2 regions of the Anaerostipes sp. PC18 genome follow, and region 1 is predicted to be linked to the other one. Evidence: riboswitches for the same ligand, from Rfam matches in the RefSeq annotation. Region 1 holds a riboswitch; the other holds the start of a gene.
The links. Region 1 has a riboswitch for ZMP and ZTP ahead of P8F77_RS13665 (IMP cyclohydrolase). Riboswitches for the same ligand answer to the same signal wherever they lie in the genome.
Positions count from the first base shown of each region.

Region 2: another riboswitch for ZMP and ZTP. It lies ahead of pflA (pyruvate formate-lyase-activating protein); the one in region 1 lies ahead of P8F77_RS13665 (IMP cyclohydrolase).

Region 1 is NZ_CP121164.1:2,505,757-2,522,182, forward strand. It holds gene P8F77_RS13630 (insulinase family protein) at 1-1,814, opposite strand, end outside; gene P8F77_RS13635 (DMT family transporter) at 1,917-2,825, opposite strand; gene P8F77_RS13640 (putative DNA modification/repair radical SAM protein) at 2,995-4,467, shown strand; gene P8F77_RS13645 (TIGR03915 family putative DNA repair protein) at 4,515-5,264, shown strand; gene P8F77_RS13650 (MerR family transcriptional regulator) at 5,332-5,583, shown strand; gene P8F77_RS13655 (TipAS antibiotic-recognition domain-containing protein) at 5,587-5,883, shown strand; gene P8F77_RS13660 (phosphoribosylaminoimidazolecarboxamide formyltransferase) at 6,020-7,198, opposite strand; gene P8F77_RS13665 (IMP cyclohydrolase) at 7,208-7,921, opposite strand; ZMP/ZTP riboswitch at 8,038-8,117, opposite strand; gene P8F77_RS13670 (methylglyoxal synthase) at 8,175-8,534, opposite strand; gene P8F77_RS13675 (glycoside hydrolase family 25 protein) at 8,616-9,947, opposite strand; gene P8F77_RS13680 (type II secretion system protein) at 10,098-10,268, shown strand; gene P8F77_RS13685 (GH25 family lysozyme) at 10,711-12,129, opposite strand; gene sigE (RNA polymerase sporulation sigma factor SigE) at 12,306-13,037, opposite strand; gene P8F77_RS13695 (sigma-E processing peptidase SpoIIGA) at 13,042-13,836, opposite strand; gene ftsZ (cell division protein FtsZ) at 13,961-15,100, opposite strand; gene P8F77_RS13705 (FtsQ-type POTRA domain-containing protein) at 15,215-15,982, opposite strand; gene P8F77_RS13710 (putative peptidoglycan glycosyltransferase FtsW) at 15,994-16,426, opposite strand, start outside.
Region 2 is NZ_CP121164.1:3,152,352-3,168,777, reverse strand. It holds gene P8F77_RS17060 (6-phospho-alpha-glucosidase) at 1-605, shown strand, start outside; gene P8F77_RS17055 (PTS glucose transporter subunit IIA) at 625-1,110, shown strand; gene P8F77_RS17050 (MurR/RpiR family transcriptional regulator) at 1,255-2,040, shown strand; gene P8F77_RS17045 (MurR/RpiR family transcriptional regulator) at 2,018-2,776, shown strand; gene P8F77_RS17040 (DeoR/GlpR family DNA-binding transcription regulator) at 2,850-3,620, shown strand; gene P8F77_RS17035 (hypothetical protein) at 3,747-4,040, opposite strand; gene P8F77_RS17030 (hypothetical protein) at 4,039-4,215, shown strand; gene pflB (formate C-acetyltransferase) at 4,311-6,542, opposite strand; gene pflA (pyruvate formate-lyase-activating protein) at 6,536-7,261, opposite strand; ZMP/ZTP riboswitch at 7,520-7,604, opposite strand; gene spoIIR (stage II sporulation protein R) at 7,772-8,374, shown strand; gene P8F77_RS17010 (class I SAM-dependent methyltransferase) at 9,239-9,856, opposite strand; gene P8F77_RS17005 (AEC family transporter) at 9,910-10,848, opposite strand; gene P8F77_RS17000 (DUF2520 domain-containing protein) at 11,028-11,876, shown strand; gene panB (3-methyl-2-oxobutanoate hydroxymethyltransferase) at 11,873-12,700, shown strand; gene panC (pantoate--beta-alanine ligase) at 12,711-13,547, shown strand; gene panD (aspartate 1-decarboxylase) at 13,559-13,948, shown strand; gene coaBC (bifunctional phosphopantothenoylcysteine decarboxylase/phosphopantothenate--cysteine ligase CoaBC) at 13,958-15,145, shown strand; gene P8F77_RS16975 (HAMP domain-containing sensor histidine kinase) at 15,224-16,426, shown strand, end outside.

The DNA.
Region 1 (16,426 bases):
GTCGTCACCATGCCTCCGGTCTCTATGCCGATCTCATTTCCGAGTTCAAAATAGCTGTGTTTTTGCGTATCTACGCTACGGAATACTTCTGACATGAGAGACACATAAGGCACAAGCCTTGCCGGGACCTTCGACATATCGAATACGATCTTCAGATAGCAGATGCCGTTTGTAAAATATGGATGCCATATGACCTTTACTCCGTCCACCGATACTTCTTCATTGCAGAGAGGCCGGATCTCTCTTTTAATATCTTTAATATCCAAAAGCGGAATCTTTTCAAGGTCCTCTTTCGGAGTCACCGCCTCCTGATATTCTTTCAGCTCTTTTGTAGCCTGAATAAGCTGCCTGATCTCTTCTTCTGAAAGACTTTCTTTGAATTCCTTCAGCTTCTGCGCCGTCTTCTGGTCCTTCCGGCTCTGAAGGCCCCTCTCCGGCTTCAGCACCACAATGGATTTATGTGTATTGGACAGAAGATAAGTTTCAATCAAATCCGTAAAATAACTTCCGTCCAGCTGTTTTCTCAAAAACTCAAACACATCGTTGGTCTTGATATGCATAAACGGCTCATGATCGTCATAGAGCCAGCTGTCATACATCTGAAGTCCATACATCAGTCCCTTTGGAAATCTGCCGAAATTAGCCTCTTTATACTGGAACTCATAATAATTCAGCGCGGATTCCAGGCTTCGTCTCTGAATCCCCTCTTTAGAAATCTTACGCAGGGTGTCCTCAATGATGCGCACAAAGTCTGCCTCTTTTGCCTCGTCTGCCTCCTGGGCCACCACAGAAAATACAGGCTGTTCGATGCCATTGTCGTAAGAACTGCTGATGTCCTTGCCGATCCCGGCTTCCATCAGAGCCTTTTTCACCGGCGCGCCCTGCATGGAGAACAGTGCCCTGTCAAGAATCTGGAATGCGATATACAGTTCTTTGTCAAGACTTGTTCCTATGACTGCGTTATAGGAGAGAAACGTTTTGTTCTGTATCTCATCCTGTTCGCTGACTGGATATACTGCCTCTACTCTCTTTACTTCTTTAAAAGCTTCCTGGGGCTTCCATGATGTGTCCACCTGCTTCTTTTCAAAATCAGACAGATAATGTTCGTCTATGAATGTCAGGTACTTTTCCGCATCCATATCCCCGTACAGATAAATATAGCTGTTGGACGGATGGTAATAAGTCCTGTGGAAATCCAAAAACTGCTCATAGCTGAGTTCAGGGATCGCTTCCGGGTCGCCTCCGGATTCAAACCCGTACGGAGTGTCGGAGAGCAGAGACTTCTGGATCAGACGCGCCAGCTGCTGGTCCGGGGATGAGAACACACCCTTCATTTCGTTGTAAACGACGCCGTTGTAGATCACGGGCGCATCTTCTGATTCGAGAGAGTGATGCCATCCCTCCTGTTTTAAGATTTCCGGTTTCGTATAGATATTCGGGTAAAATACTGCATCTAAATACACATGCATCAGGTTAAAAAAGTCTTTGTCATTGCAGCTTGCCACCGGATATACCGTTTTGTCAGAGTATGTCATTGCATTCAAAAATGTGTTAAGGGACCCCTTGACCAGTTCCACAAACGGGTCTTTTAATGGAAACTCCCTGGAGCCGCAGAGTACAGAGTGTTCCATGATATGAGGAACTCCGGTATCATCTTTTGGCGGTGTCTTAAATCCAATCTGGAATACCTTGTTGTCATCTTCGTTGGATATCACCACAACCCTGGCCCCTGTCTTTTTGTGACGGTACACATATCCGGTCCCATTCAGCTCTTTGATCTGTTCTTCTTTTACCAATTCATAATTCTTCATCATAGCCTCCGAAATTTGCTCCTTATTTTATATTTGATCCGCCGTGCGCACAGACGGAAAATTTTTCTCTGTTCATGATAAATTATACCACATTTGATAATTCTTTTATTCATCAACCTGTCTTCTCCAATAGAGACTGCGCCCGGGCTTTCTGCCCAAATCCGTCTCAGAGATCAAAATCGCCGTCATCACCAGCACAAAACCGATCAGGATCTTAACCGTCGCCTTTTCTCCATAAAAAATCACACTGAAGAGCACACCGAACACGGACTCCAGACTCAGGATCAGGGATGCGGAGGACGAACTCACCCGGCTCTGCCCCACACTCTGAAAGGTTACTGCCACAGCAGTACACATGATGACCAGATAAGCCAGGCTGCCTGCCTGTCCGGCCGTCCAATGAATGGTGCCGATTTCTTCGGTCAATATGGACAGTCCGGCTCCCCAGAGTCCTGCAAACAAAAACTGTACGATTGTGAGCAGTACCGGATCTTTCTGGCCGCTTTTCATACCAAGATATGTGATATGGAGGGAGAATAAAAGGCCTCCCGCCAGAGTCAGTCCGTCACCGATGCCAATGGTCAGATTTCCGTTCAGCGAAATCAGCCCGATCCCTGTGATACAGATCAGTGCGGCCAGGAAATTTTGTTTTGTAGGCTTTTTCTTCTGCCATATCCATGTGACGAAAGGTACTGCCACACAGTAAATAGCTGTTAAAAATGCATTCTTTCCGGGCGTCGTGTGATACAGTCCTTCTGTCTGGAACCAGTAAGCCCAAAACCAGAATCCTCCCAGCACAAATCCTGTCTTAAAGTAACTTTTATCTATCTTTCCGAGTTTCTTATGAAAAAAGATACACAAAAGCAATGCCCCCGCTAAAAATCTTATCCCCAGCAGAAAATTTTCCGGAACATTGGCAATGGTATTTTTCATAATAAAAAAGGAACTGCCCCATATCAGTGCAGAACCGAACAACGCTGCCTTGCCGAGAATCGTTTTATTTTTATGATTCATACAACCCCCTCATCCTTCTGTACTGTTTTTCCGTTAAGTATAATGATACCATTTATCAGCGTATTGCCGCAACTGCTTTTCATTCGAACTTTTGTTCTTTTCCTCCTTGCTTTTCGTATGACGCTGTGCTAGAATAAAAGAACAAACATTCGATATCGTGAGGTGAATTATGGAAACTTTCAGCCCTTCCCTGTCATTGCAGGAGAAGTTAACAATTCTTGCAGATGCAGCCAAGTACGACGTAGCCTGCACGTCCAGCGGAGCCGACCGCAGAGGTGAAAAGGGAAAACTGGGCAACGGAGTGGCCGCAGGCATCTGCCACAGCTTTGCATCCGACGGCCGCTGTGTCTCCCTTTTAAAGATACTTCAGAGTAATGAATGTATCTACGACTGCAAGTACTGCTTAAACCGCTCATCCAACGACCGGGTGCGCACCACGTTTACCCCTGAGGAAGTCTGCCGCTTAGTCATAGAGTTTTACCGCCGCAACTACATCGAAGGGCTGTTTTTAAGCTCCGGTGTGGTAAAGAGCCCTTCCTATACGATGGAGCTCATGTGCCGGACACTGTCTATGTTAAGAAACCAGTATCATTTCAACGGCTACATCCATGTGAAAGCCATCCCCGGTGCGCCGGAAGAACTGCTGGAAACCCTCGGGTATCTCGCGGACCGCGTCAGCATTAATCTGGAACTGCCCACGCCGGAAGGATTAAAAGATCTGGCTCCTCACAAGACACAGAAAACGATCTTAAAGCCCATGGAGCAGATCCGCTCCGGCATCGCAGACCATCGTCTGTCCATCGGCAAGGACCCTATGATGGAACGCTTTGGCGGCAACCGCAATTTAAAGCACACGATCTTCGACGATGTCCGGTCCGGCCGCATCGAGGAGCACAGACAGCTGGCATCGAACTCTTTCCTGCCGCCCGGTGGGGACAAGCCCGCACCGTTTGTCCCCGCCGGGCAGAGCACTCAGATGATTGTCGGAGCCACCGCAGAGAATGACCTTCAGCTCCTTTCCGTTACCCAGCAGCTGTACCAGAAGTTTGATCTGAAACGTGTCTTCTTCTCAGCCTATGTCCCGCTCAATGAAGATTCCCGCCTTCCCTCCCTGGATACGGCGCCTCCGCTTCTCAGGGAACACCGGCTGTATCAGGCCGACTGGCTGTTAAGGTTTTACGGCTTTCACGCAGAGGAACTGCTGAGTACTGACAGGCCCAACTTCAATATCATGCTGGACCCCAAGTGCGACTGGGCACTGCGGCATCTGGAGCTTTTCCCTGTGGAGATCAACCGTGCAGGCTACGCGGAACTTTTAAGGGTTCCCGGCATCGGGACCAAATCCGCCTACCGTATTGTCAAGAGCCGCAGACAGCGCTCCCTGACATTTGAAAATCTAAAAAAGATCGGTGTCGTCCTGAAACGGGCAAAATACTTTATCACCTGTAACGGAAAGATGATGTTTCATATCCCAATCGAGGAGAACTTCATCACCCGCCAGCTGATCGGAGAGGATTACAAAAAGTCCTGGGAGATCGACCATCCCCAGACATATGAACAGCTGTCCCTGTTTGACGATCAGAATTTTTCATCGAGCCCCTCAGCCGAGGACACCTGTAAGTCTCTGAGCGGCCAGATATAAGTCCAGAGGCCTCTTCAGAGCCGGCTGATTTTAATGGAGAAAAATATATGATAATTTTTACCTGCAAAGATACTTTTGAAGATATGATGTCCTGTATATACACTGCCTGGGCATCCCGCTTAGGCCACAAAAATATCCGCCTCAAAACCGAACCCATAGGGAATCTCGAACTGTTCTGTGATTACCGTCATGTAGATCACGATCCCAATCAGACCGCCAGTGTCATCCGTTCCATACAAAAAAAGATTTCTTTTCGCGCTTACCAGATGGTATACCGCGCTGCCATGTCTTTTCAGGAAGAAAAACTGGATATAATCTACCGGTTCCTGATCTATGGTTTTCACTATGGGCCTTCCGTTGTAAATATGCTGCAGGAGCCTGCTGTAATGAATCTGTTTGAACTGGACCGGAAAGTCCTAAATGAAGCCCATCTGTTCCGGGAATTTCTGCGTTTTTCCGAAATAGACCATGTTCTTATCTCCCATATTGAACCCAAGTGTGATGTCCTGACCATCCTGGCTCCCCAGTTTACGGACCGCATGCCCTCCGAAAACTGGATGATTATCGACGATAACCGATGGACTGCCGTCGTCCATCCCTGTGATCAGGACTACTATATGACCACCCTCTCAGAGGATGAGTTAAACCGACTGAAGACCTCTGAAATTTCGGATATTTACACAGACCTCTGGAAAGTATTTTTCGAGACTATCGGCGTAGAAGCCAGAAAAAATCCCCGCTGTCAGAGAACCATGATGCCACTCTGGTACCGCAAACACATGACAGAGTTCCTGTAATCTATTTTATTTCTTGACTCTCACGCGGCGTGATAGGCTATTCTATATTTACCAGGAGGAGACCAGGATGAAAACAGTAAGAGAAGTAAGCAGATTAACCGGTGTCAGTGTACGCACTTTCGACTATTATGACGAGATCGGACTTTTATGTCCCGACCGTGTCACAGAGGCTGGCTACGGGCTGTACGTCACCCGGGCACTGGAACGCCTTCAGAATATTTTACTGTTCCGGGAACTTGAATTCTCTTTAAAAGACATCAGAGAGATCCTGGACCGTTCGGATTTTGACCGACAAAAAGCATTAGATCAGCAGATATAGCTTTTGAGGATCAAAAAGGACCGGCTGGAACATCTGATCGACTTCGCTCTTGTAATTCAAATGTTAGGAGTGAAATCATTGAATTATCAGACATTGAACGAAGAAACGCTGGAAAGCTATAAATCCGAGGCCAGAAAAAGCTGGGGCGGTACCGATGCTTTCTACGAAGATGAACAAAAGACACAGGATTATACAGAGGAGGACCGGAAGGTCATGAATACAAAGTTTATGGCAAACTTTGCGGAATTCGGCCGTCTCATAAACAAAGATCCGACCTCCGAACCTGTGATGACAGAATGAAAAAGTCTATAGACCGTGCCGGCGGAGAAGGAACCGCCAAATTTGTTTCCAAAGCAATCCTCATCTACTGCCAGACGCATTCATAAGCTTAAGAAAGGAGAAAAACCATTGTGGTTCCTCTCCTTCCTGCTATACTTTAGTGATGGAATAAACGGATTTTCGTAAAACACATCACCATATTATATTTATTGCATGTTGCAATGACATGGTCGTCTCTGATAGAGCCACCCGGCTCAGCCACATAAGAAACGCCGCTTTTGTGTGCCCGTTCGATATTATCGCCAAACGGGAAAAATGCATCTGATCCAAGTGCCACACCCGTCATCTGATCCAGCCATTCACGCTTTTCTTCTCTTGTGAACACTTCCGGTTTTACTTTAAAAATAGTTTCCCATGCTCCGTCGGCCAGAACATCCATATAGTCGTCCCCGATATACAGGTCAATGGCATTGTCACGGTCCGCACGGCGGATGCCGTCCACGAACTCAAGTCCCATGACTTTCGGAGCCTGGCGCAGATACCAGTTGTCGGCTTTCTGTCCTGCCAGACGGGTACAGTGAATTCTGGACTGCTGTCCCGCACCGATGCCGATCGCCTGTCCGTCCTTTGCGTAGCATACTGAATTAGACTGGGTATACTTTAATGTAATCATTGCAATCGCCAGATCGATTTTGGCAGAATCAGGCAGTTCCTTATTCTCCGTCACGATATCGTTAAAGAAATCCTTATCAATGTTCAGTTCATTTCTGCCCTGTTCAAAGGTAACACCAAACACTTCTTTGCGCTCTACCGGAGCCGGCACATAATCCGGATCGATCTCGATCACATTGTAGTTTCCCTTTTTCTTTTCTTTTAAAATTTCAAGTGCGTCTGCGTCGTATCCCGGAGCAATCACTCCGTCAGACACCTCTCTTTTTATAATCTTGGCCGTTGCCGCATCACACACATCGGAAAGTGAAATGAAATCTCCAAAAGAAGACATGCGGTCGGCACCTCTCGCCCTGGCATACGCATTGGCAAGAGGAGTAAATTCCATATCCATGTCATCTACCCAGTAAATCTTCTTTTCCACATCGGTCATCGGAAGACCTACCGCCGCGCCAGCGGGAGAAACGTGTTTAAAGGAAGCTGCCGCCGGAAGACCGGTCGCCTTTTTCAGTTCCTTCACCAGCTGCCAGCCGTTTAATGCATCAAGGAAATTAATATATCCCGGTTTACCGCTTAACACTTTGATCGGCAGTTCACCGTCTTCCATGTAAATTCTTGACGGCTTCTGGTTTGGATTGCATCCGTATTTTAACTCTAATTCCTTCATGGTCTCCTCCTATTGATTCTTGTTCACGATCCTTGTTTCATATTCTCCTGTTTTGATATCGATATAACGCACAAACAGAGATACTTTGTTGTCCTCATTCAGACTTTCCCATACACGGTTTGTAAACGCATCAATATCATCGTCTAAAACGATTAATTTAGGCTCTCCCTCAAAACTTGGAAGCGGATCTCCGTCCTGCATATAGGTGTGGATAAAATGTCCCTCTCCGCTTACCGGATTCTCATAGGCAAATGTATAGCGGTTGCATGCATCCGGATTGCCGTTATTACTCTTTAAAATAGACATTGCATAGTTGTAGGTTCCGTTTTCCACATGCATAATGCCTGAAATACGCGGAGTATAATTCGGTGCATCCGGCTCAAACTCTCTCGTCCTCAATGCCTGTTCAAATGTCTGCTGTTTATCCATGAGTTCGTAGATTGTATCCGTCTGGTCTCCGTTGGTCACTATCGTCTTATTTCCAAGTACCTTAACCGGAGCATAGATGATAAGGCTCGGGTCACTCAGTTTTGATGGATCAAAAGCCTGTGTCCGGATGCCTTTTCCATCCTCGATAAACACACGGTTTCTGCTGTTCCCGCTTCTTCCCATGATAAAATATGCAGTCACTGCATAGGCCCCGTTTGGTGATTTTCCGATCACAATTCCTCTTCCAGGATATGAATTCCCTTTTAACTCGTTTTCTAATGACAACATCTTCATTGCCTTGCATCCTCCTTTTGTATCTGTGTGCAGCTTTGCGGAGAGGTTTTTATTCCATACGAAAGGTTCGCAGACCTTTTCAATGTAATAAAAGAGGCCGCCTGGGCATACTGAATAAAAGTTGCCCAGGCGGCCGGCATTTCTGCTGCCGTGCTCCCCGTGGTTTCTCCACTATCCGCCAGTCGCACAGCTTTCAAAATAAATATACACTATGATCTGTCATTTTTCAAGTCAAAATACTCAGTCCTGACAGCTAAAACATCTGAATCATCAGTTCTGCAGCCGCAGTATTGGTGACTGCCGGTACCTTGTGCACATCACAGACACGAAGCAGTGCAGACACGTCAGGCTCATGAGGCTGTGCGGTCAGTGGGTCCCGGAAAAAAACGACCAGTCCGATCTTTCCCTCTGCAATCCTGCCTCCCAGCTGCTGGTCTCCGCCGTACGGTCCTGAAAGATATTTCTTCACCGGAAGTCCTGTGGCTTCCTCTACCCGTTTTCCGGTTGTGCCGGTTGCGACCAAGTCATATTTTGCTAATGTCTCTTTATACTTCTTTGCAAATTCCACCATCTCGTCTTTTTTCTTGTCATGTGCGATCAATGCAATTATCATATCTTTATCCTCCTGATGTTTAATGACTGTAAGGCTAATCTACACTAAAGCAGCCATTTTTACAAGAGGAATATCTTTAGATCACCGTTTGAGAGATTTTACTTTGGAAAATTTACTGTAAATTTTCTTTTTCTTTATGGTCTGATACGATCTGATTTTAAAATAATATCTTTTCTTCTTTTTTAGCTTGCCTTTTGTATAAGATACTTTTTTTGCAGATACGGTTGCAATTCTTTTAAATCCGGAGGACTTTTTCCCGGACATATAAATCTGATATTTGGACACACCGGAAATTTTTGACCATATTATTTTAATCCCCTTTGATCCGCTCTTTTTCAGTTTCTTTATTTTATTCGTCTTTGGGATCACCGTAATTTTGCAGGAAGCCTTTTTTCCGTTTCCTGTTCTTCCGGAGATAACCGCTGTCCCTACCCTTTTGACCGTCACTTTGCCTGACGAACTGACGGATGCCACAGACGAACTGGAACTGGACCACTTAACTGCCGGATATGAGTTCTCAGGTTCTATGTAACTTTTCAGTATACAGGACGAACCTTTCTTCAGCGACAGAGACTTTTTGCTCAGTTTAATACTCTTTGCCGGAATACTGCTGATCAGGAAGTTTATATCCACATTTCCGTTAATGCCATTTACCGTACCTTTATTCGTACACTGCCACATAACATAGCTTCCGGAATAAGTACATAAACTATTATATTGTGCAATCCATCTGGGATACTTTTGAAATATCTTGTCTGTCAATTTCTTTTCAAACCAACTTTTATTTGCATATATCCCTACATTGCTATAACCGCTCGCCTTCAATCTTCCGGTGAAAGTCTCTGTAATCTGTGCCAATTTGGAATTTGAAAGCTTTGATAAAGAATCCTCCTCCAAATCGTAATAAACAGGATATGATAATTTTCTATCCTCAATCAGACGAATTACATGATCTGCCTCACTTCTGGCCTTTTCTACTGTATTTGCATAGGAATAAAGGTAAACTCCATAGGGGATACCCAGACGCTCACATTCTGATACATTCCGCAGCCATTGATTATCGTCTTGGTCTGTTTGATTCATTCCGTAGCCACACCGGATAATAGCAAAATCAATACCTGATGCTTTCACCCTCTCCCAGTCAATCGTCCCCTGATATTGACTGACATCTATCCCCTTCTTCACTGCTCCCGGAATCGGATTTCCCAGATCATTGACAAACATGCCGTTGACTTTATTCCAGGCATTTGAATATGTTTTTGAAGATCTGCTGAAAGACTGTCCGGAATATATCGGTATACCGTTTTTATAACGCCAGCTGTTCTCTTCTCCTTGTTCCTTCTTCTGCTTAGTTTCTGACTGATTACCATTTACGAATACCTGCAGTGTGGCCGACATCAAACTGACAGCCATAAACACCGCAAAAACTTTTCTTCATCATTTGCCCCTTTCAATAATCCTACATTTGTAGGATTATCATATCACAAGTTGTCTCAGTTGACTATATATTTTCATTCTCCTGTGATAAATTAAGAAAAACAAACGACAAAGGATGGGGTTTATATGAATCGTTTAAAAGGAAACAAAAGAGGCTTTACTTTAGTTGAATTAATCGTCATGCTGGTTATTCTGGCGATCCTGATCGCGTTGTTAGTGCCGACTCTGACCGGGTACATAGACAGAGCTAATATTCTAAGGGTCCCGGATGGAGCCATGAACAAGGCACCACCATAGATACAGTATTTATATATAAGTCCAGACAGCCTTATAATTATCTATCAGTATAAACCAAAAAACTACACCTATCAAAGACTCGATAATACCGTCACTTTCGAATAAATGCTTAAAAAAAGATCCCATAGGGCAATGTCATTAAGTTAATTTTATAATGATTAAAAAAATGAAGATATTTGTAGTTATAATCTACGGATATCTTCATTATAATCTGACATAATATATTCCTCCTTGCAATCAAGATATTTCTTAATTACAAGGGCCGCTTTCGCTACATCTTTATAGAATAAGCAGTGAAAGCGGCCACACATTCGAATCATTATGTCAACCATTTTTTACAAAACAAAAAGACTCCTATACCATTTCTGATATAGGAATCTTAATACATCATCTTAACTTAATGACATTGCCTGCTCAGGATCTTTTTTATTGCTTCATATTCCTATCTTTTTACTGATTTTATTGGACTGTAACTGCTGTAATACTTCGTTTTTCCAACTGTTTTATATGAACGTATTTTAAAATAGTAACGTCTGCCTCTCTTCAGCCCTTTTTTAGTAAAACTGAATGTTTTAGCCGATGTGGTTTTAATCCTCTTGTAACCGGAAGATTTCTTTTTTGACATATAAATCTGATATTTTGTAGTCCCGCTGACCTTAGACCAGGTAATCTTAATACTTTTCTTTCCGGATTTTTTTAGCTTTATAATCTTGTTTGTCTTGGGCCGGACAGTAACTTTGCAGACTGCTTTTTTCCCGTTGGATGTCTTCGCTGTGATCGTTGCTTTCCCCACGCCCTTTGCAGTAATTTTTCCCGCGGAAGAGACAGCTGCCACTTTTTTATTGGAACTGGTCCATGTCACAGTTTTATTGGAAGCATTGGATGGCGCGATTGATTTCTTCAATGTATAGGAAGAACCGTTTATGAGCTTCAGGCTTGTCTTATTCAGCTTCACCGAGGAGACAGCCGCCGTTTGCAGTGCATTGACGTTCCATGAGCCTATTTTAAAATTCAGATCTGCATTTGTACCGATTCCACTGACCTTTCCTGAATCTGTACTCTGCCACATATGATAATTTCCAGTATAATCACAGCGGTAATTATACTGTGCAACCCATCTTGGATATTTATCAAATACACTGCTTGTCAGCCGTGAAGTAAACCAGTATTTATTTGCATAAACACCGACATTCTTATAACCTGCACTGCCCAGTGTCTTTATAAAAGTATCGGCAATTTCTCCAAGTTTCTGATTTGACAATCCTCCCTGAAATTTCTCATCTTCCATATCATAATAAATCGGATAGGAAAGCTTCTTACCCTTGACCAGACGTATCACATGTTCTGCTTCGCTTTTTGCTTTCGTCGTATTAGTTGCATACGAATATATGTAAACTCCATAAGGCATCCCAATTCTCTCACATTCAGATGAATTATATGCCCATGTGGGATCGTCCTGGCTCTTTAAATTTTCACCATATCCAACTCTTATAATCGCATAGTCAATTCCGTCTGCTTTGACTTTATTCCAGTCAATTTTGCCGTTCCATTTGCTCACATCAATTCCCTTTGCAGTGGCATTTGGAATTGGATCTCCCAAAGAATTCAAAAACACTCCGTTTACATTTTTCCATGCATTTGAAACTGCTCTGGCTCCTCTGGCTGATATGGATGGACCTATTGGCTCCTGCTGTTTTACCGGTTTTCCATCTTTGAACCGCCAACTGTTGGCCGGATCATTTTCTTCCGCACTTTTTTCTTCTGCAAAAACAGAGGCACAGCTGACGGAAAAAATTCCAGCAGCCAATACGATTACTGAAACAAATACTGCAAGTTTATTCTTTATCCCCTTTACTCTCACTTGTCTTCTCCTTTTCACTTTATCAGTAGTATAACATTATTCCCCTCATTTTCAAAGCCCGATTACAAAGGAAATTTTTCCATCTGTATTCGTGTAACACAAGGTCGTAGAACTTTCCTATGAAATGAAAAAACCGCATCAGGATTTTTCCCATGCGGCTTTCTCTCTTACACTGATCAGACACATCCCATCCGGGACATCTCTCTCTTTAATCTTTTAATAATCTTCTTTTCCAATCTGGATATGTAAGACTGGGAGATTCCCATTAAATCGGCAACCTCTTTCTGTGTTTTCTCCTCCCCGTCCTTCTGGTTAATGCCGAATCTCAGCTCAATGATATTTCTCTCCCGGTCAGAGAGGATTTTCATGGCATTCAGCAAAAGCTTCCTGTCCACCTCATGCTCCAGGTCCCTGTAAATAATATCCTCGTCTGTTCCGAGGATATCCGAAAGCAGAAGTTCATTTCCATCCCAATCCACGTTCAGTGGTTCATCGATGGACACTTCCATCTTCGTCTTATTATTTCTTCTCAAATACATCAGGATTTCATTCTCAATGCATCTGGAAGCGTATGTAGCAAGCTTGATCTTTTTGGCCGGATTGAATGTGTTGATGGCTTTGATCAGTCCGATCGTTCCAATAGAGATCAAATCTTCAACACCGATCCCTGTATTGTCAAATTTCTTTGCTATATATACTACCAGACGGAGATTTCTCTCAATTAACTTTGCCCTTGCTTCCGGTTCCTCCGCTGTCCCGAGCTTATGTATCATCTTCTCCTCTTCCTTTGCTTCCAGAGGAGCCGGCAGAATTTCTGCACCCCCTATATAGTGGATTTCTTTTCCTTTCGCTAAAAATGTCCTCTTTTGGCATGTCACATTAAGTTTCAGCACTGTACAACCTCCCATTACCTTATCTGACCAGATCCGGATGAAGCAATAACTGATAGTGGCCGTCCCGGGAAAGCGGGCTCTCTGACAGTCCTATCAATCCTCTTTCTGCCATCCATGTCTGGCTGCTATTCTTGATCCTGATATTAGCTACAAGAATCCCCATCATCAGGCCGTCTTCCCTGCCAACCGTCCTGTACGGGATCATTCTTATATCTTTTAGCTTATGTTTTTCTATTAAAATGGTTAATGACTCATCTAAATATGGATCCAGTGCCTGTTCCTCCATGACGGAGACCGGGATCTTCTCTATCGGTTCGTATAAAAAATTCCCCGTATCCAAATAAGCAGTGACTCTGACCGTCTTGCCGAGGAGTTCAAATGATACCTGGTATAAAGAATCTTTCTGGCTCCTGATATTTTCCCAGACCGCACAGTACAAAAAAGCCAAGAGGAGAAACGCCGCAAAACAGCCGAAAATCCAGATATGGATGGATAAACGGTATTTAACGAAGCTCCACAGTCCGCCCAGCAAGGCCGAGAGTGCAAATAAATATCCGGAACATATCAGACTTTTCCTTAGAGAGAGCGGAAATGCAAGCCAAGAGGTCGCTCCGATGCTTGCCGCGAGAAATCCAAGCTGGACTGCCTGATTTCCTTCCGCCGCCCATGCCGTCAGACACCCGAGTCCGCTTCCGGCCGCTGATGCCAGCAGGATACGCCAGACAGAACTCTGTGATTTCAGCGAACTTCTTAAAATAAGCAGCAGCCCCAGAAGGACCAGCCACTGTTCCAAAAACATCATCAAAAAAAACATAAGCTTATTATAAAGAAAGAGGCGCACGTACTTTGTCAAAAAAGAGAAGTGACAGCTACGTTAATTCTACAAAAAAACCCGTATCCTGCCTTACGGCAAGATACGGGCTTGTCCCACGTATATTTTATTTTCTTCTGCTCTTTAATAAAAACTCCGGAATCACGATTTTTGAATCATGGTCCTCTACACTGGCAGTCTCCTGTTCTTTGCTCCCATATGTAGATTCTGATGTTTCGGCCGGCTCACTTTTCGGCTGGCTGCTGTAAATGGGCTGTCCAGAAAAAACGGGAGGAGGTGTGATGCTTTTCTTCTTAAATCCTGCTCCTCTGGCTCCTGCCTCAGACTGGATTCCCGTGGCAACGATGGTTGCGCTGATCTGGTCACCCATATCAGAGTTGACAGTACCGAAGATAACGTTGACTTCTTGTCCCGCAGTATCCTTCAAGTACTCTACTGCCTGCTGTGCCTCCAGCATACCCACATCTCCTGAGAAGTTGACGATGATATCGGTAGCTCCGGAAACCGTAGTCTCCAGGAGCGGGCTTTCCATGGCTGCCTTAATTGCTTCCAGTTCTTCATCCGCAACACCCATACCGATGTGTGCGATACCCTTGTCGCGCATAACCGTCTGGATATCTGCAAAGTCAACATTAATGAGTCCGGGATTGTAGATCATATCGGTAATTCCCTGAACACCCTGCTGAAGCACTTCATCAGCTTTTTTAAGGGCGTCCGGAATGGTTGTTTTCTTCTCGCAGATCTGAAGCAGCTTGTCGTTCGGGATTACGATCATCGTGTCTACCTGATCCTGAAGACGCGCCACTCCCGCGACAGCATTGTTCATTCTGGGCTTTCCTTCAAAGGTAAAGGGCTTTGTGACAACACCGACGGTCAGAATCCCAAGAGACTTTGAAATCTCGGCAATCACGGGCGCTGCTCCAGTACCTGTTCCGCCGCCCATACCGCAGGTGACAAAGACCATATCGGCACCCTGTACCAGCTGAGTGATCTCATCTCGATTTTCTTCCACCGCGGCCTCTCCGATCTCTGGTTTTGCACCGGCACCGAGACCTTTGGTCAGCTTTTCTCCTATCTGGATCTTCGTAGAGCACTTGCATAAAGACAGGGCCTGCCTGTCCGTGTTGATTCCTACAAGTTCCACTCCCTGTATATTTTCGTCAACCATGCGGTTAACTGCATTGTTGCCGGCTCCCCCGACTCCAATGACTAAAATTCTGGCTTGTGTGCTTTCTACATTCGGCATAATCTCGACCACGATGCTCCTCCTTCAATCTCTATCTCAAATTTTCTTATACTCATCCATACTATTTTTCATGTTATCTTCTTACATGATACAGTTTTTCTGTTAAACTTTCAACTACTTTTTCTTCTTGAAAATCGCAATTGGATTGTCCTTTGTAAAATATTTCATCGAGATGGTTCCCTTCCTTCCTTTCATCTTCGGAAGGATTCCCGTAAGCTCTGTAAGTTTCAAGTCCAGCTCCTGGCTGTTCCACAGATTAATCGTTAAATCTCCGCTGATCAGGAGGGCTTGCCCCTCTGCATTGAAATGGATCTGGCTTACCGGAAGTTCATACTTGTCGATGGCCATGGTAATTTTTAGTATCTGCTCAAATACGCTGGCCTTCTTCTCCGGTATTTTTTCACCGAGTGCAATTTTTTTATAATTCAGCCCTGTGACCAACGGCACATCATCATAGTGCTTCTCATAAATTTCCAGCGCATATCCTTCCTTGTCGAAATAAACATATTTCCCGTTATAATTCAGACACCCGGCCCTTTTTTTTTCATTGACCTGCACCGTCACCCGATCAGTTCCCTTAAGAGTTATCGTTACAGAGTCTACGAACGGAAGCGTCTTTACAGGTGCAATCTTATTTCTCAGAAACAGAATCAGCCCGTTGCCCGTGTATGTATTTTTCTTCAGTGCGGCCTCTATCTCACCCTCTGTGTAATGGCTGTTCCCTTTTATGACAATCTTTTTCGTCTGGAATACTGCAAATAAAATAATACAGAGAATAAGCAGCAGGCCGACAATGCAGCCGATAATTTTTTTCTTATTCCCAGGGCCCTTCTGCTGCTTTTTGGCCTGACTGATTGTAATTATCTTTTCATTTTTATCCATAATCAGTTCCTCTACATGCGTATTTTCCTGGATACCGATAAGACCAGCCCCATCTCCGCCATAACCACCAGGATCGAAGTTCCGCCGTAACTGATAAACGGCAGAGGGATACCGGTCGGAGGGATCGTATTTGTTACAACTGCAATGTTGATAAATACCTGCACTCCGATATGAATCATAAACCCGACCACGATCAGGGACCCGAACAGATCATCCGAATTCATGGCGATCAGAAGCATTCTCCATATTAAAAGCATAAACAGAAGGATCAGGCAGACAGCTCCGAATAAGCCCAGCTCCTCACAGATGATCGAAAAGATCATATCATTGTGGGATTCCGGTATGAAGCCCATCTTCTGCATACTCTGGCCCAGGCCCTTCCCAAACAGGCCTCCGGAACCTATGGCGTACAGTGCCTGCATCGTCTGAAGTCCTTTTGGGTGT
Region 2 (16,426 bases), 650 kb from region 1:
GCTGGGTACATACCTTCCAAAAGGCAAGAGATGTCTACGCAGTAGATCCGGAGACGATCCCGAATACCTACTTAAAATATTATCTGTTCCCTGATTATGTGGTAGAAACCTCTGATCCGGAGTACACAAGGGCCAATGAAGTCATGGACGGACGGGAGAAATTTGTGTTCGGAGAGTGCAGGCGGATTGTAGAAAACGGCACAAGCAAAGGATGTGCGTTTGAGGCGGATGCACATGCAACTTATATCGTTGACCTCGCCTGTGCCATCGCTGAGAATACACAGGAAAGATTCCTCCTGATCGTTCCGAATGAAGGGGCAGTGGAAAACTTTGACCGCACAGCCATGGTTGAGATTCCCTGTATCGTAGGCTGCAACGGATATGAAAAGATCTGCCAGGGAGCAATTCCTCAGTTCCAGAAAGGATTGATGGAACAGCAGGTAAGTGTAGAAAAACTGACAGTGGAAGCGTGGATCGAGGGAAGCTATCAGAAACTGTGGCAGGCGCTGACTCTTTCAAAGACAGTTCCGAGTGCAAGGATTGCAAAACTGATTTTGGATGACCTGATCGAAGCAAACAAAGACTTCTGGCCGGAACTGAAATAAGTCAAATGGGAGGTATGGGATGTTCGGATTTTTAAAGGGAAAAAGTAAAAAAGAGAAGATATTTTATTCCATGGTAACAGGAAAGAGTATTGATCTTTCTGAGGTAGATGATGAAATGTTTGCAGGAAGGGTTCTGGGTGACGGGATTGCTGTCTGGCCGGAGGAGGATGTGTTTTCGGCTCCCTGCACCGGTACAGTGACTACGGTGACGGATACAAAGCATGCCATCGGTCTTGAGAACGGTGACGGTGTTCAGGTGCTCATTCATATCGGACTGGACACGGTAAAACTTGATGGAAAGGGCTTTGAAACTTATGTGGAGCCAGGACAGAAGGTAAAAGTCGGTGATCCCCTTGTAAAGGTGGACCGTCAGATGCTCAGGGAAGAAAAAATTCCGGACGTCTCCATGCTGGTTTTCATAGAACCAAACGGACATAAACTGACTAAATTTTATACACGACAGACAGTGGAGGCGGGAACAAGTCCTCTGGTGGAATACGAGTAGGAAATTTCTCCATTATTGCAAGGCAGGTATCATGAGGATATCTGCCTTCTTGCATCAATGGACAAAATGTGGGAAATAGAGTAAAATTAGGGTAAGATTCAGGAACCAGAAGGCGGCGGAAGCATTTATGAGGTAGATGTCTTTATGAAATTAGATGAACTGGTGAACAAGCATTACGGACAGCTCAATGAAAATGATTTATACATATGGAATTACATATTTTCACACAGGAAAGAGTGTGAAAAGCTTACCATAGACCAGCTGGCTTTTAAGTGCAGTGTGTCGAGGACAACCGTTCTGCGGTTTGCCCAGAAACTGTCCTTAAAAGGTTATGGTGAACTAAAGGTCTTTTTAAAGCTTGATAATCAGGAGGCAAAGGAAAACATCGGGCATGTGGACATGGTCTGTGAGTCTTACCGCCGGGTGATCGACAGCATGAAAGAAAAGGACTGTACAGATATCTTTAGGAAGTTTGATCAGGCAAAGAATATCTACGTGTATGGGATCGGCATGATCCAGTCTTCCATTAAAAAAGAGTTAAAGCGGACCTTCATGATGAGCGGGAGGCTGATCTATGATCTGAGCGGATATGAGGAAGCGGAAAGGCTTCTCAGCATTGTCACGGAGGATGACTTGTTTATCATCATATCTGTTTCAGGAGAGAATGAATTTATCAATAACTTTACTAAAAATCTAAAGATCCGGGGCGTCTCTGTGCTGTCCATCACGAAGCTTCGGGAAAATACGCTGGCACATATGGCGGACTATGCTCTCTACGTTACTGAGACGGTGTTTTCCCAGCCGTTCAGTCACATAGAGTATGATTCTCTCACATCATATTTCATTTTGATTGAGATTTTATTTTTAAAGTACATGGAATATAAGACAAAAAAAGAGGAGATAGCGGATGAGGCTGGAAACCCTGATTGAAGAAAATTATGATAAACTGAATGAAAATGATTTGAGTGTCTGGAACTATATTCTGCGGCATAAGAAGGAGTGTCAGACCATGTCGATCCAGGAGCTGGCAAAACAGTGCCATGTGTCCCACACAACAGTCTCAAGATTTACTCATAAACTGGGGATGGAAGGCTACGGGGAACTGAAGATTTTTTTGAAATGGGACAGCCGGGAGGAGGAATCCTTCGATGTGAGGGAGATCGAGCGGGTCTACCAGGACTACATAAAGACTCTGGATATGATGAAGGACAGGGACTGTTCTGATGTCTCAGAGATGCTTTCCAAGGCCGGAAGCATATATGTATACGGAACAGGAGCGGTCCAGAAAAATGCTGCAAGAGAGTTAAAGAAGAACCTGCTTTTCCTGGACTATTTATGTAATTTGATTGAAGGACGAGATGAAATAAAGATGGTGCTGGAAATCGTAAAAGAGGGAGATGTATTTTTTCTGTTTTCTCTTTCCGGTGAAAATGCCTTTGTCAATGAGCTGACAGGCAGGCTGAAAGCAAAGGGTGTCAAAATCATCTCTGTGACAAAAGTGGGGAATAATGAGCTGTCGAGGCTCAGTGATATCAGCCTTCAGTTCTATGCTCATCCGGTGCTGAAGGGAAGGTGTAATTCCGATGTATATATGACGGCTCAGTTTTTTGTGGTCAATGAGTTTTTACTTTTAAAGGGATTGGAGTATGGAAGAAGTGAAGAGTGAATTCTAAAAGGTACAATAGACGGTCTTTCTCTTTTCTGTTAAAATAAAAAGAAAAATCAGGTGGTGACAGATCATGTTTGTAGAAGAAAGACAGCAAAAGATTCTTGAACTTTTGCATGAAAATCAGAAAGTAAAAGTAAAAGAGCTGAGCCGGATGTTTGAGGTTACAGAAGACTGTATCCGGAAAGATCTGGCCAGTATGGAAGGCCGCGGCCTTTTAAAGCGTGCCTATGGAGGCGCCGTTCTGACGGAAGGCATGCACCCGGGGCACAGCAATGCGGTTTCTTCAAGGAAGGAAACGAACCTGAAAGAAAAACAGAGGATTGCAAAAAAAGCGGTAAAGCTGATCAGCGACGGGGATGTGGTTTTTTTGGACACATCCACAACGAACCTGGAGGTTGCGCGGGAAATCATCCGTTCTAAACGGAAAGTGACGGTCGTAAGCTGTATGCTGGATATCGCAAATCTGTTCGCAGCAGATGTAAACACTGGATTTATACTTTTAGGAGGAGAGTTCAACCGTTCTCAGATTGGGTTCCTGGGTTCGCTGACCCTTTCTATGATGGAGAACTTCAGATTTGATCTCTGCTTTATGGGTGTTGTCGGGGCGGATATAAAAGGAAATGAAGTCACTACCTATGTTCCGGAGGACGGAGCTATGAAGCGGAAGGCCATTGATAAAAGCCGCAGAAGATATCTGGTGATGGAGACAAAAAAGTTTGATTTCCAGGCAAATTATGTCTTCACAGATTTCACACAGGTAGATGGGGTGATCTGTGAGAAGGAGCCTCAGGAAGAGATAAGAGAAGTGCTGAGAGAATATGGAACAGAGATCATAGCATGACAGTTCCTGTATGATCTCCGCTCGATTTTTGAAATGTATGGATAAATAAGATCATAGGCAAAGTATCTGTAAAATATGGACAGATACTTTGCCTGTTGTATTGATTCGCTGATTTTAAAAGCTTTTTTAAATTTGTACCACCCTGTCCACCCAGCCGCGGTAAAAATTCTCTTCATGAGATACAAGAAGTACGGTGCCCGTGAATTTTTTCAATGCGTCTTTCAATGCTTCTTTGGCCGCTGCTTTTGAATACAGCAGGTTCATTTGCTCCTCTTTTATATAAAGAGACTGGAAAGCAGATTTTAAAAAATCTGAGATCGTTATGTTATGTTCCCCTTTGTTAAGCTGGAATTCTGCTTCTTTAAAAAGCTGTTTTTCGCCGAATGAATGTGATAAATCTTTAATATCTAATAAGCTCATGATGATCGTGATCCTTTCCTATCATATAAAAAGACAGAAGACAAAATACATTACTGTATCTGCCTTCTGCCGTATCTTAGAGACGGTGTATTATAAAACAACAAAAGGCCGCGGACAAAACATTGTCCGCAGCCTTATAGCATGGGATTTTTCGGGAAAACGGGTATCCAAATAAGAACTGCTCATGCAGCCGCAGATGATTCTTGATTCGGATCTGTCTACCGATGAAATCTTAAAGCGGGCAGGTGCCGCCATACTCTGCAAAATGTCCTACATCCCTTCGTGGAATGTTCGTCTCACAACCTCTTCCTGCTGTTCTCTGGAAAGCTTATTAAAGTTTACCGCATATCCGGAAACACGGATCGTCAGTGTCGGATACTTGTCCGGATGTTCCATTGCGTCAATCAATGTCTCGCGGTTGAATACGTTGACATTCAGGTGATGAGCGCCCTGTACAAAGTAACCGTCCAGGATATTTGCAAGATTTTCTTCTCTCTGGCCCTGATCTTTTCCTAAGGCCTCCGGTACAATGGAGAAGGTGTTGGAAACACCATCCTGGCATACGTCGCGGTAAGGGATCTTGGCTACGGAATTTAGAGAAGCCAGAGCGCCGCTGTTGTCCCGTCCGTGCATTGGGTTTGCACCAGGAGCAAGAGGCTCTCCTAATTTTCTTCCGTCTGGTGTGGAGCCCGTTTTCTTTCCATACATAACATTGGATGTGATGGTAAGCGCAGATAATGTATGGATGGCATTTCTATAGATCGGGTGTTTCTTTAATTCCTCAGAGAATAAAGTGACAGTGTTGACGGCCAAGTCGTCTGCCCGGTCATCGTCATTGCCGTATTTCGGGAAGTCTCCTTCAGTCTCAAAATCTACAGCCACACCGTTTTCATTGCGGACCGGTTTTACAGCGGCATATTTGATCGCTGATAAGGAGTCTGCCGCGATGGAAAGACCTGCCACGCCGTATGCTGCGATACGCTCCATATTGGTATCGTGCAGTGCGAACTGGCTCGCCTCGTAGGCATATTTGTCATGCATATAATGGATGATATTTACTGTGTCAACGTATAATTCGGCCACATAAGAAAGAACCTTTTTGTAGTTTGCCCAAACTTTTTCGTAGTCCAATACTTCATCGGTGATCGGCTCGATGCCCGGAATGACTTCAATCCCCTTTTTCTCATCGATGCCGCCGTTGATTGCATACAGCAGGGACTTGGCAAGGTTGCAGCGCGCTCCGAACAGCTGGGTCTGTTTTCCGACTTTCATAGCAGACACACAGCAGGCGATAGCATAATCATCTCCGTAAATCGGTCTCATGACATCGTCATTTTCATACTGGATAGAGTCTGTGTCAATGGAAACTTTGGAGCAGAACTTTTTGAAGTTCGCCGGAAGCTTTTCAGACCAGAGGACAGTCAGGTTCGGCTCCGGAGCTGTTCCCAAATTATAAAGAGTATGGAGATAACGGAAAGAAGTCTTTGTTACAAGCGGTTTGCTGTTGATTCCGATGCCGCCGATGGACTCTGTGATCCAGGTAGGGTCTCCTCCGAATAATTCATCGTACTCCGGTGTCCTTAAATGTCTTACAAGACGAAGCTTGATGATAAACTGGTCGATCAGTTCCTGGGCGTCTTTCTCCGTCAGAACGCCGTTTTCCAGGTCGCGCTGAATATAAATATCAAGGAAAGTGGAAGTACGTCCGAGGGATGTAGCCGCACCGTTGTTTTCTTTTACACCGGCAAGATAAGCCATATATACGGCCTGAACAGCCTCTTTGGCGTTGGATGCGGGTTTAGAGATATCCACTCCGTAGGAAGCAGCCATTTCTTTGATCGCTCCTAAAGCACGGATCTGCTCGGATACTTCCTCTCTTGCACGGATGCGGTCTTCGCTCATCGGTCCGTCTAAGGCATCCAGATCACGTTTCTTTTCTTCAACGAGATAATCAATTCCATAGAGGGCGGCACGGCGGTAGTCTCCGATTACACGTCCTCGTCCGTATGCATCCGGAAGCCCTGTCAAAAGACCGGCAGTCCTTGCAAGTCTTGTGCGCTGCGGATAAGCGTCAAAGACACCTTCGTTGTGTGTCTTGCGGTATTCATTGAAGTGACGGTCAATTTCCGGATTCAGCTTGTATCCGTACTGCTCCAGAGAAGAATGGGCCATTCTCTTTCCGCCGTATAAGTTTACGATACGTTTTAACGGAGCATCTGTCTGAAGACCGACGATGACTTCATTTTCTTTGTCGATATATCCGGGAGCGAAGTTTGTGATGCCGGAGATGATGTCAGTTTCTACATCTAAAACTCCGCCTTTTTTTGTTTCTTCGGAAAGCAGTTCTTCGCATTTGTTCCACACTTTTTCCGTTTTTTCTGAAACACCTGCCAGGAAAGAGTCATCGCCCTCATATAACGTATAATTTTTCTGTATAAAGTCCCTTACGTTGGTTTCCTTTGTCCATTTTCCATCTTTAAAGCCATTCCATTCTTTTAACATTGTTTTCCTCCGTATTGATCAAAATAGGTTTTTTGAAGTTGTTTGGTACGTTCCTTGTCCATTGCCGGAACTCCTTTGAGTGGGTAAGAAAGATTCATTACCTCATATTTGTTGGCACCGAGCAGATGATAGGGAAGAAGCTCTACCTTTTCTACGTTTGGTATGCGGTCTATGTATTCCTTTAATTCCTGCATGTGCTCTTCGCTGTCTGTAAGTCCCGGAACTACGACATGGCGAATCCATAGTTTCGTGCTGTTTTGTTCCAATGCCTTTAGAAATTCGTTGAACCGCTCCATCGGTCTTCCTGTCATAGACTCGTAAGCCAGTTCGGTTATTTCTTTGAGGTCTAAAAGTACCAGATTCGTGTAAGAGAGGATCTCATCATAATCTCCCTGTCCGAAGCCTGCGGTGTCAATGCACGTATGGATACCTTCCTGTCTGCAGAGTTTCAGGGTCTTAAGCAAAAACTCCGGCTGCATCAGCGGCTCTCCGCCCGAAAAGGTCACTCCGCCGTTCTGTTTAAAGTACGGCTTAAAGCGGGAAATCTTTTTCACCAGTGCCTCCGGAGTTATCTCTTCACCGCCCTGAAACTCCCAGGTGTCGGGGTTATGGCAGAACTTACACCGAAGGGCACAGCCCTGGAAAAAGACTACGCTGCGGATGCCCGGGCCGTCCACTAATCCCATGGATTCCATGGAATGGATGTGTCCAACAATCATAGGAACCTCCTGTAAAAATGTTGATTGGCTGCCTGGGATACGAGTATAAGCGGTTTATGGAAGGACAAAGTAGGCAAGCCCACACCTCATCTTCCCAACACCCCACTCTTTGAGGGGCTTGACAACTTTGCGTGCCAGATGCGATTTGCCAAAAGCAAATAATTTCCTTACGCATCTGTGCACAACCCGCGGAGCGTTTTTATTTCATGGGGAAGGTCGTAGAACTTTCCTGTGAAATAAAAAAAGCCGCACGTCCAGGCAGAGTGCCCAGACGGTCGGCTAAAAATTCATTGTCATACTTCCTGTGGTAAACTCCACTTGTCCGTCAGTCATATGACTTATGTCTTTAAAATACTATACCTGGCACCGGAATGTCAACCCCGGAATCGAAATATTTAATGTAAAATTTTTAGCCGGCTCCATCATAACCTGGATGCTTCTGCCTGTCTACCGGGTATCTGATAAAAGTTTTCATGTTTAAAATTCAGAAAATCCGGGCATGTTCATAGTATGAAGAAGAAATCAAACATTTGGATGTTTTTCCTTGCCGCCGCAGTGATCTTCTCTGTGGTCTGGGCAAAAGAGGAAGACGACAAAGCGGATCAGAAAATAAAACAGGGAGTCGTGCGGTTCCATATACGGGCAAATAGTAACAGCAGGAAAGACCAGGCAGAGAAACTCCTGGTCAGGGATCAGGTAGTGGCATATCTGAAGCCCTGTATGGAGCAGGCCAAAACAAAAGAAGATGCAAAGAGAATCCTTGACAGCCGGAAAAAGGATATTGCCAAAGTGGCAAAGGCCACGCTGCAAAAGAGGGGAAGGGATCTTCCGGTCAAAGTCTATCTGACCAGAGAGAAGTTTCCCGAAAAAGACTATGGCAGCTACGTATTTCCCGAGGGAACCTACGATGCACTGAGAATTGATCTCGGAAATGCCAGTGGACATAATTGGTGGTGTGTCATGTTTCCGGACCTTTGCATTACCAAAGAGAGTGAAGCGGCAAAAGACGAAAATACCAGAAAAAAACTGGAGCAGCAGGTAGGAAAAAAAGGAGTGAAAAAGCTGGAAAGGAAGAAAGAGAAGCTGCCCTGGTTTTTGAAATGGCTGGAGTAGAGAGGTAATATTTACTAAATAAACATATAAAAAGTTAACTACTTTTTTCGTTGATATTTGTTGTAAAAATAGGTATAATAAAGTTACAAAGGTTTTAAAAATTTATAACAATACATTTTATTTCCAACACGGCTGAGAGGGGCAGAAAGTGAAGGAGATGGTATGGATGAAAAAGATTTCAAAGAGGCATACGGTATGGTAGATCAATTATTTTTATAGGTCTCTGCTGCTCATAACAGCAGGGATTCTGATGCTTTTGGCCTTCCTGCTGCTCCTCCGGTAACTGCAGACGATTACATATCAAAATACAAAGAGGGAATTTTACAGGTGTATTCTGTAAACTTTCCTCTTTTATTTCATTTCATAGGAAAGTTCTATGACCTTCCCTATGAAATAAAAACGCTCCGCGGGTTGTGCACAGATGCGTAAGGAAATTATTTGCCTGCGGCAAATTGCATCTGGCACGCAAAGTTGTCAAGCCCCTCAAAGAGTGAGGGGCTGGGGAGATGAGGTGTGGGCTTGCCCACTTTGTCCTTTCTCTGTGAGAAAGCAAAAAACATAAAGAGTGCACTATCTGGGAACCATAAAAACAAATGATGAAACAGGCACAACTTTTATGCTGCCCAAAACGTCTAATTATTAAATACGGATGTAAGGAGAATCTACAAATGAAGAAAAAAATAAAAAAAGATAAACTAAAAGAAATGAAGGATTTTTACCGTTCAGTCCTGCTGATTTCACTTGGCATCACTATGATCCTGATCTTCCAGGCAATGCTCATGTAGACAGAAAATCATGGACGATTCAGCTGATGAAAAAGACACGCCGCTAAAGCGTGTCTTGCGGTATGTATGTTTGGACTGCTTAATCCTCAGGCAAAGGTTTCTTTGCAGAGATCAACAGCAGTTTTTTCAGCTTATGTACACGAAACTTTGTGAGTCCCGCTGCCTTGAACATGCCAAGAATTTCATGAGTGGACGGCCGTTTCACCTTACAGGAAGGAAGAAGCCTGTCCGCCACGTTGCCGGTGATTCTTATTACCTCCGGGAATGCAACGACACCGATGTAAAGCCTTCCGCCAGGAGTCAGGAGATCGGCCGCTTTCTGAATGAACTCCGCCTGGTCGGGGAAGTGATGGAATGCGCTGCACACAGTTATGATGCGAAATGTATTGTCCTCAAAATCCAGGTCATCGCTGCTGCCTACCTGGAAATGCAGGTCGGGATAATCTTCACTGGCCCTGCGGATCATCTCTCCGGAGATGTCGACTCCATATCCTTCAGCGTTTCTCCAGCGTGTGAGTCCGGCGAGCAACGCTCCGGTCCCGCATCCCACATCCAGAATTTTATCATTGTCGCGGACACATATCTTTTTGATCATCTCCTGTTCCAGAGAAGCCGCCATCTTACCGCTGATGGTCTTTTCATAATTTTCAGCCTTTTTATCGTAAATTTTTGCAGAACGTTCTTTTACATTTTTCATAGGTACGTCCCCTCTTTCTTCATCTTACTCTATTATTCTTTACAATGATTATATCAGATAAACGAAAACATCCGCAACAGATAAACCCAAAATGTGAGGCTGACAGAAGAAAGTACGGTTGCAGCCACCACAATACTGGAAGTCAGTACATGGTCGTTGTCCATGGCCTTCGCCATTACATAGCAGCTCACGGTAGTCGGTGAGCCGAGCATGATCAGAATTGCGATCAGCCCTTCATTCCGGAAACCGAAAAAAACAGCAAACGGAAGAAAGATGAGAGGCAGTATAAAAAGCTTGATGACTGCGGCAGCCATCGTAGGCCGGATTTTTTTCAAAGCCTTTGCGCCCTCAAAACCTGCGCCGACACAGAGCAGTGCCACCGGAGTTGCGGTGACAGAAAGTTCGTTTAAGCATTTATCGATGATCGGCGGAAAATCCACGGACAGATAGGAAAACGGAAGTCCGGCAAGAATTCCCAGAATGATAGGGTTTTTTGCGATATTAATCAGCGCGGATTTCATGCTGCCTGTGCCGGAACCCGATCCCCTGACTGTCAAAACGATGACAGAAAAGATATTATAAAGAGGTACACTGGCAACGATCATCAGCGGTCCCATAGTAGAATGCCCGTAAATATTCTCGATGAAGGCGATTCCCAGGATGGCGGCACTGCCCCGGAAAGAGGCCTGGACAAACGCCCCGGTCATGGACTTGTCCTTTAAGAAAATTTCTGCAAAGATCCAGATGCCGGAAAACATCAGAGTGGTGACGATCATGCAGAAAAAAAAGTATTTAAGATCAAAGGCCTGTTTCAGCGGTGCACCGGAAATATCCCGGAATAAAAGGGCCGGGAGGGCCGCATTAAAGACAAATTTATTGGCCGTGTTTACAAAGTTTTCGTTAAACCATCCCTTTTCCTTCAGAAACCATCCGAGAAAGATCATAAAAAAGATAGGGACAGTCGAATTTAAGCTGAAAATAAAATCATTCATAAGTATCCTCCGGGTGAGATTATAGCAAATAAAAAAGAACAATTCAAACATGCCAATTTTTCTTGCTAAATGCAAATTGAGGTGATATAGTACCCTTGGATGGTATTCCTTAGAGAAATCATACCAGTGATCGAATCTTATGAAGGACATCACCTCAAGAAGGCAGGTGATTATTCCGTATGAAAGCAGGGTTTATCGGGGCAGGCAAAGCAGGCTGTTCCCTTGGCAGGTATTTCGTACATTACGGCATCCCTCTGGCAGGGTATGCCAGCCGCAGCAAGGCTTCAGCCCAGGCGGCGGCAGACGCAGCACACACACAAAGTTTTGATTCATTTGACAAATTATTATCAATGTGTGATGTTCTTTTCATTACTGTTCCCGACGGTCGGATCAAAGACGTGTGGGAGCAGATCAGAGCTTTTCCGGTCCGGGAAAAGTTTATCTGTCACTGCAGCGGTTCCCTAAGTTCCGCTATTTTCTCTGAAATAACCGAAGCAGGGGCTTACGGCTATTCTATCCATCCAATGTTTCCATTTAACAGTAAGAAAACTTCATATGAAGATCTTTCTGAAGCCTTGTTTACCCTTGAGGGTGACAGGGAGCACAGAGATCAGATGCTCTCATTTTTAAGCGTGTTGCCCAACCCGGTCGTGGAGATCGAGGCGGAGCACAAGGTTCGCTATCATGCGGCCGCGGTCATGGCGTCCAACCAGATGGCGGCGCTGATGAACCGGGCTTTAAGGATTCTTGAAAGCTGCGGATTCAGTGAGCAGGAGGGCCTTATGGCGCTTGCTCCTCTTGTCCGGCCGAATCTTGAAAATATTCTTCGTTCGGGGCCGAAAGTAGCTTTGACAGGACCGGTGGAGCGAAATGATGCAGCTACTGTGGAAAAGAATTTAAATGCTCTTTCCGGAGAAGAGAAGGAGATCTACCTTCCTCTGTGCAGGGAGCTGATAAGGATTGCGAAAAGCAAATATCCGATGAGAAGCTATGAACATATGGAGAGAATATTGGAGGAAGAACATTGAAGAACACAGTAAGTACATTTCAGAAGATGAAAGAAAAGGGAGAGAAGATCTCCATGCTCACAGCATATGACTATTCCACGGCCAGGCTGTTTGACGAGGCCGGCATTCATTCGATCCTAGTGGGAGATTCCCTGGGGATGGTTATGCTCGGCTATGACACGACGATCCCGGTGACTGTGGAGGACATGATCCACCACGGCGCTGCGGTTGTGAGGGGAGCAAAGAATGCGCTTGTCGTAGTGGATATGCCATTTATGTCCTACCAGACGTCTGTATACGATGCAGTGGTCAATGCCGGAAGGATCATGAAAGAGACAGAAGCTACGGCAGTTAAGCTGGAAGGCGGAAAGGACGTGTGTCCGCATATCGAGGCCATTGTCAAGGCTTCCATTCCGGTCGTGGCCCACGTAGGCCTTACTCCGCAGTCCGTAAACGCCTTTGGAGGATTTAAAGTACAGGGCAAAAGCAAAGAAGCGGCGAAGAAGCTTTTGGAGGATGCCCTGGCAGTAGAAGCAGCCGGAGCATTTGCGGTCGTGCTGGAGTGCGTTCCTGCAAAACTTGCAAAGCTTATTTCTGAGAAACTCCGCATTCCGACCATCGGCATCGGCGCAGGGGCAGACTGTGACGGTCAGGTCCTCGTTTACCAGGATATGCTGAATATGTACGGGGATTTTGTACCGAAGTTTGTAAAGCAGTTCGGAAACGCAGGCCCGGTCATGAAAGAGGCAGTGCAGGAGTATGTCAGGGCAGTAGGAGACGGGACATTTCCGGAAGAACAGCATACATTTGCGATCGACGACGATATTATAGAGAAGTTGTATTAAGGAGAGGATCATGAAGATTGTCAGTACAGTAGATGATGTCAGGAAACAGATAAAAGAATGGAAGATGCAGGGGCAGAGCGTCGGATTCGTGCCGACCATGGGGTATCTCCATGAAGGGCATAAAAGTCTGGTAGATTGTGCACGAAAAGAAAACGACAGAGTCGTCGTGAGTATTTTTGTAAATCCGATGCAGTTCGGCCCGGCGGAGGATCTGGCCGATTATCCGAGAGACCTGGAACATGACGCACAGATCTGTGAGAGTGCAGGGGCAGATCTGATCTTTCATCCGGAACCGGAGGAGATGTATGCCGGCGACTTTTGCTCTTTCGTTGATATGAGCGTTTTGACGGAAGGACTCTGTGGGAAAACAAGGCCGGTGCATTTCAGGGGAGTCTGCACGGTTGTCACGAAGCTTTTCAATATTGTCACTCCGGACAGAGCCTATTTCGGACAGAAGGACGGCCAGCAGCTGGCGGTGATCAGACGCATGGTGAGAGATCTGAATATGGATATCCGGATCGTGGGCTGTCCGATCGTAAGAGAAGAAGACGGACTCGCCAAGAGTTCCAGAAATACATATCTTTCACCGGAGGAAAGAAAAGCCGCATTGATTCTGAGTCAGGCGGTGCGGCTGGGAGCAGAGCTTGCAAAGACCGAAAAGGATGCTGAGAAGGTTGTCCTGGCTATGAAGGATAAAATACAGACAGAGCCGCTGGCAAGGATTGATTATGTTGAGGCGGTGGACGCTCTGTCCATGCAGCCGGTGAAGACACTGGAAGGCGGCTGTATGCTGGCTATGGCAGTTTATATCGGAAAAACAAGACTGATCGACAATGTGTTAGTGTAAGGAGAAAGATGATGAAGCTTACGATGTTAAAAGGAAAGATCCACAGGGCCACGGTGAGACAGGCAGAACTGGACTATGTGGGAAGTATCACGGTGGACCCCGAACTTTTGGAGGCAGCAGGCATTCTGGAATATGAAAAGGTGGCCATCGTTGATATCAATAACGGCAGCAGGTTTGAGACATACACCATTGCCGGAGAGCCCGGAAGCGGCATGATCTGTTTAAACGGGGCGGCGGCCCGGTGTGTATCCCAGGGAGACAAGATCATTATAATGTGTTATGCTGAAATGACGCCGGAAGAGGCAAAAGAGCATAAACCAAAAGTAGTGTTTGTAGATGACAATAATAAGATCACCCGTCTGACCAGCTATGAAAAACATGGCCGGCTGGAGGATATGTAGGAGAAGACTATGCTGAGTGGAAAAACAATCGTCTTGGGTGTCACGGGAAGCGTGGCGGCCTATAAGATGGCTAACATGGCGAGCATGCTGATAAAAAGGGGATGCGAAGTCCATGTGATCATGACAGAAAATGCAACCAACTTCATCAATCCCATTGCATTTGAATCACTGACCAATACAAAATGTCTGGTGGAAACCTTTGACCGGAATTTTCAATTTCATGTGGCGCATGTGTCACTGGCAAAGAAAGCAGATGCCATGCTGATCGCTCCGGCTTCCGCCAATGTGATCGGAAAGATCGCAGGCGGAATTGCAGATGACATGCTGACAACCACCGTAATGGCATGCAAAAGTCCCGTCCTGATCGCGCCTGCTATGAATACAAATACGTATGAGAACCCAATCCTTCAGGACAATCTTGAGAAACTCAGAACATACGGTTATACGGTTATCGAGCCGGCCAGCGGACATCTGGCCTGCGGGGATACAGGTGCGGGGAAAATGCCCTCTGAGGAAGTCCTCATGGCTTATATTGAGCGGGCTGTGCACCGGCCGAAGGATCTTGCAGGAAATAAGGTGCTGATTACTGCTGGACCCACGAGAGAGGCGATTTGTCCTGTGCGGTATATCACCAATCACTCGACAGGGAAGATGGGCTATGCCCTGGCAAAGATGGCAATGCTCCGGGGTGCTGATGTGACCCTGGTTACCGGCCCGGTAGAGCTTGAGCCGCCGATGTTCGTTACCACAGTGCCGGTTGTAAGTGCAGCCGATATGTATGAGGCTGTGATGAGCAGAAAAAAGGAACAGGACATCATCATTAAATCGGCGGCTGTGGCAGATTATACTCCGGCCCGGGTAAGCGATGAGAAGATGAAAAAGACCGATGGGGATATGTCCATTCCTCTAGTCCGGACAAAAGATATTTTACAGGAGCTGGGCCAAACAAAAGAAGAAGGCCAGTTTATCTGCGGATTTTCTATGGAGACCCAGAACATGCTGGAGAATTCCAGAAAGAAGCTTAAGAAAAAGCAGATCGACATGATTGTAGCCAACAATCTGAAGGAGTCCGGAGCGGGATTCGGGACGGATACAAATGTGGTGACGCTGATCACCGATGACCGGGAAAAACAGCTTCCCATCATGTCCAAAGAAGATGTGGCAGATGCCATTTTAGATTTTATTAAAACTTCATAAAACTTTATTCAAATACTCTTTTTCCCACCTTCCTATGATATAATAGAAGTACCAAAAGCAGCAGGAAGGTACGGGGTCATGAAAGTAGTGAACAAAGTAAGAATTATATTTTTGCCAGCGATTATACTGCCGATTTTCTTGATGGTAGTATCAATCGCTGCTTTAAGTGTAGGGTATATCCGCACAACCAACGAAAACATATATTCCAATGGAATCGAAGGATTCGCCAATCCATTGAAAACGATGAACAATGAGACGAAGTCCTGTTTCAACGACTTGAAGAGGAGTGCCATCGAGAATCCCGCGGCCTTTGAGGATACGGATTACCTGAACAGGATCAATCAGAGGTTAAAAGAAAAAGAGTCTTATCTGATCATCAGAAAAGGAAGGACAATCGTATATCGGGGAACAAAAGAAGATCACACCGAGACGGAGAAGAAACTTCCCGGGTTTGGGAGTGAGATCAGCAGCCAGGACAGCGGAGTATTTCTCGGGAAACCGGAAAATTTTCTTGTCAAGCAGCAGGACTTTCAGTATACCGACGGAAGCAAAGGCTCTGCGTTTATTCTGACAGATTTGGAGACAGTCCTGCCTCATTATAAGAATATTATAAGCCAGGTCTTCTTTTCGATTGTGGCGATCCTGATTCTTACCAGTTTTCTGCTTTCCTGGTTTATGTACTCTGAGTTCATAAGGCCGTTAAAGAAACTCAAAGAAGGTGCAGACCGGATCAAGGAGGGCAACTTAGACGACGATGTGGAGATCAACAGCAAGGATGAGATCGGGGAACTCTGTGCTTCCTTTAATGCCATGAGGGCGGAATTAAAAGAGTCTATTGAGGCAAGAATTATCTATGAAAAACAGAACCGTGACCTGATCAGCAACATTTCTCATGACCTGAAGACGCCGATCACAGCCATCAAAGGCTATGTGGAGGGGATCATGGACGGAGTGGCAGACACGCCGGAGAAGATGGACCGGTATATTAAGACGATCTACAACAAGGCCAACGACATGGATGTGCTGATCAATGAGCTGTCCCTGTATTCCAAGATCGATTCCAACATTATTCCTTATAATTTCAGGAAGATCGATATTAACGCCTACTTTAAAGACTGTGTGGATGAGATTGGTTCAGACCTGGAGCAGAAGGGAATGATGTTCTCATACAGCAACTACTGTTCCGCAAATGTAGCGGTGATGGCTGATCCTGAACAGTTAAAGCGGGTGATGAACAACATCATTAACAATGCCTGTAAGTATACCAATAAAGCGAAGGGC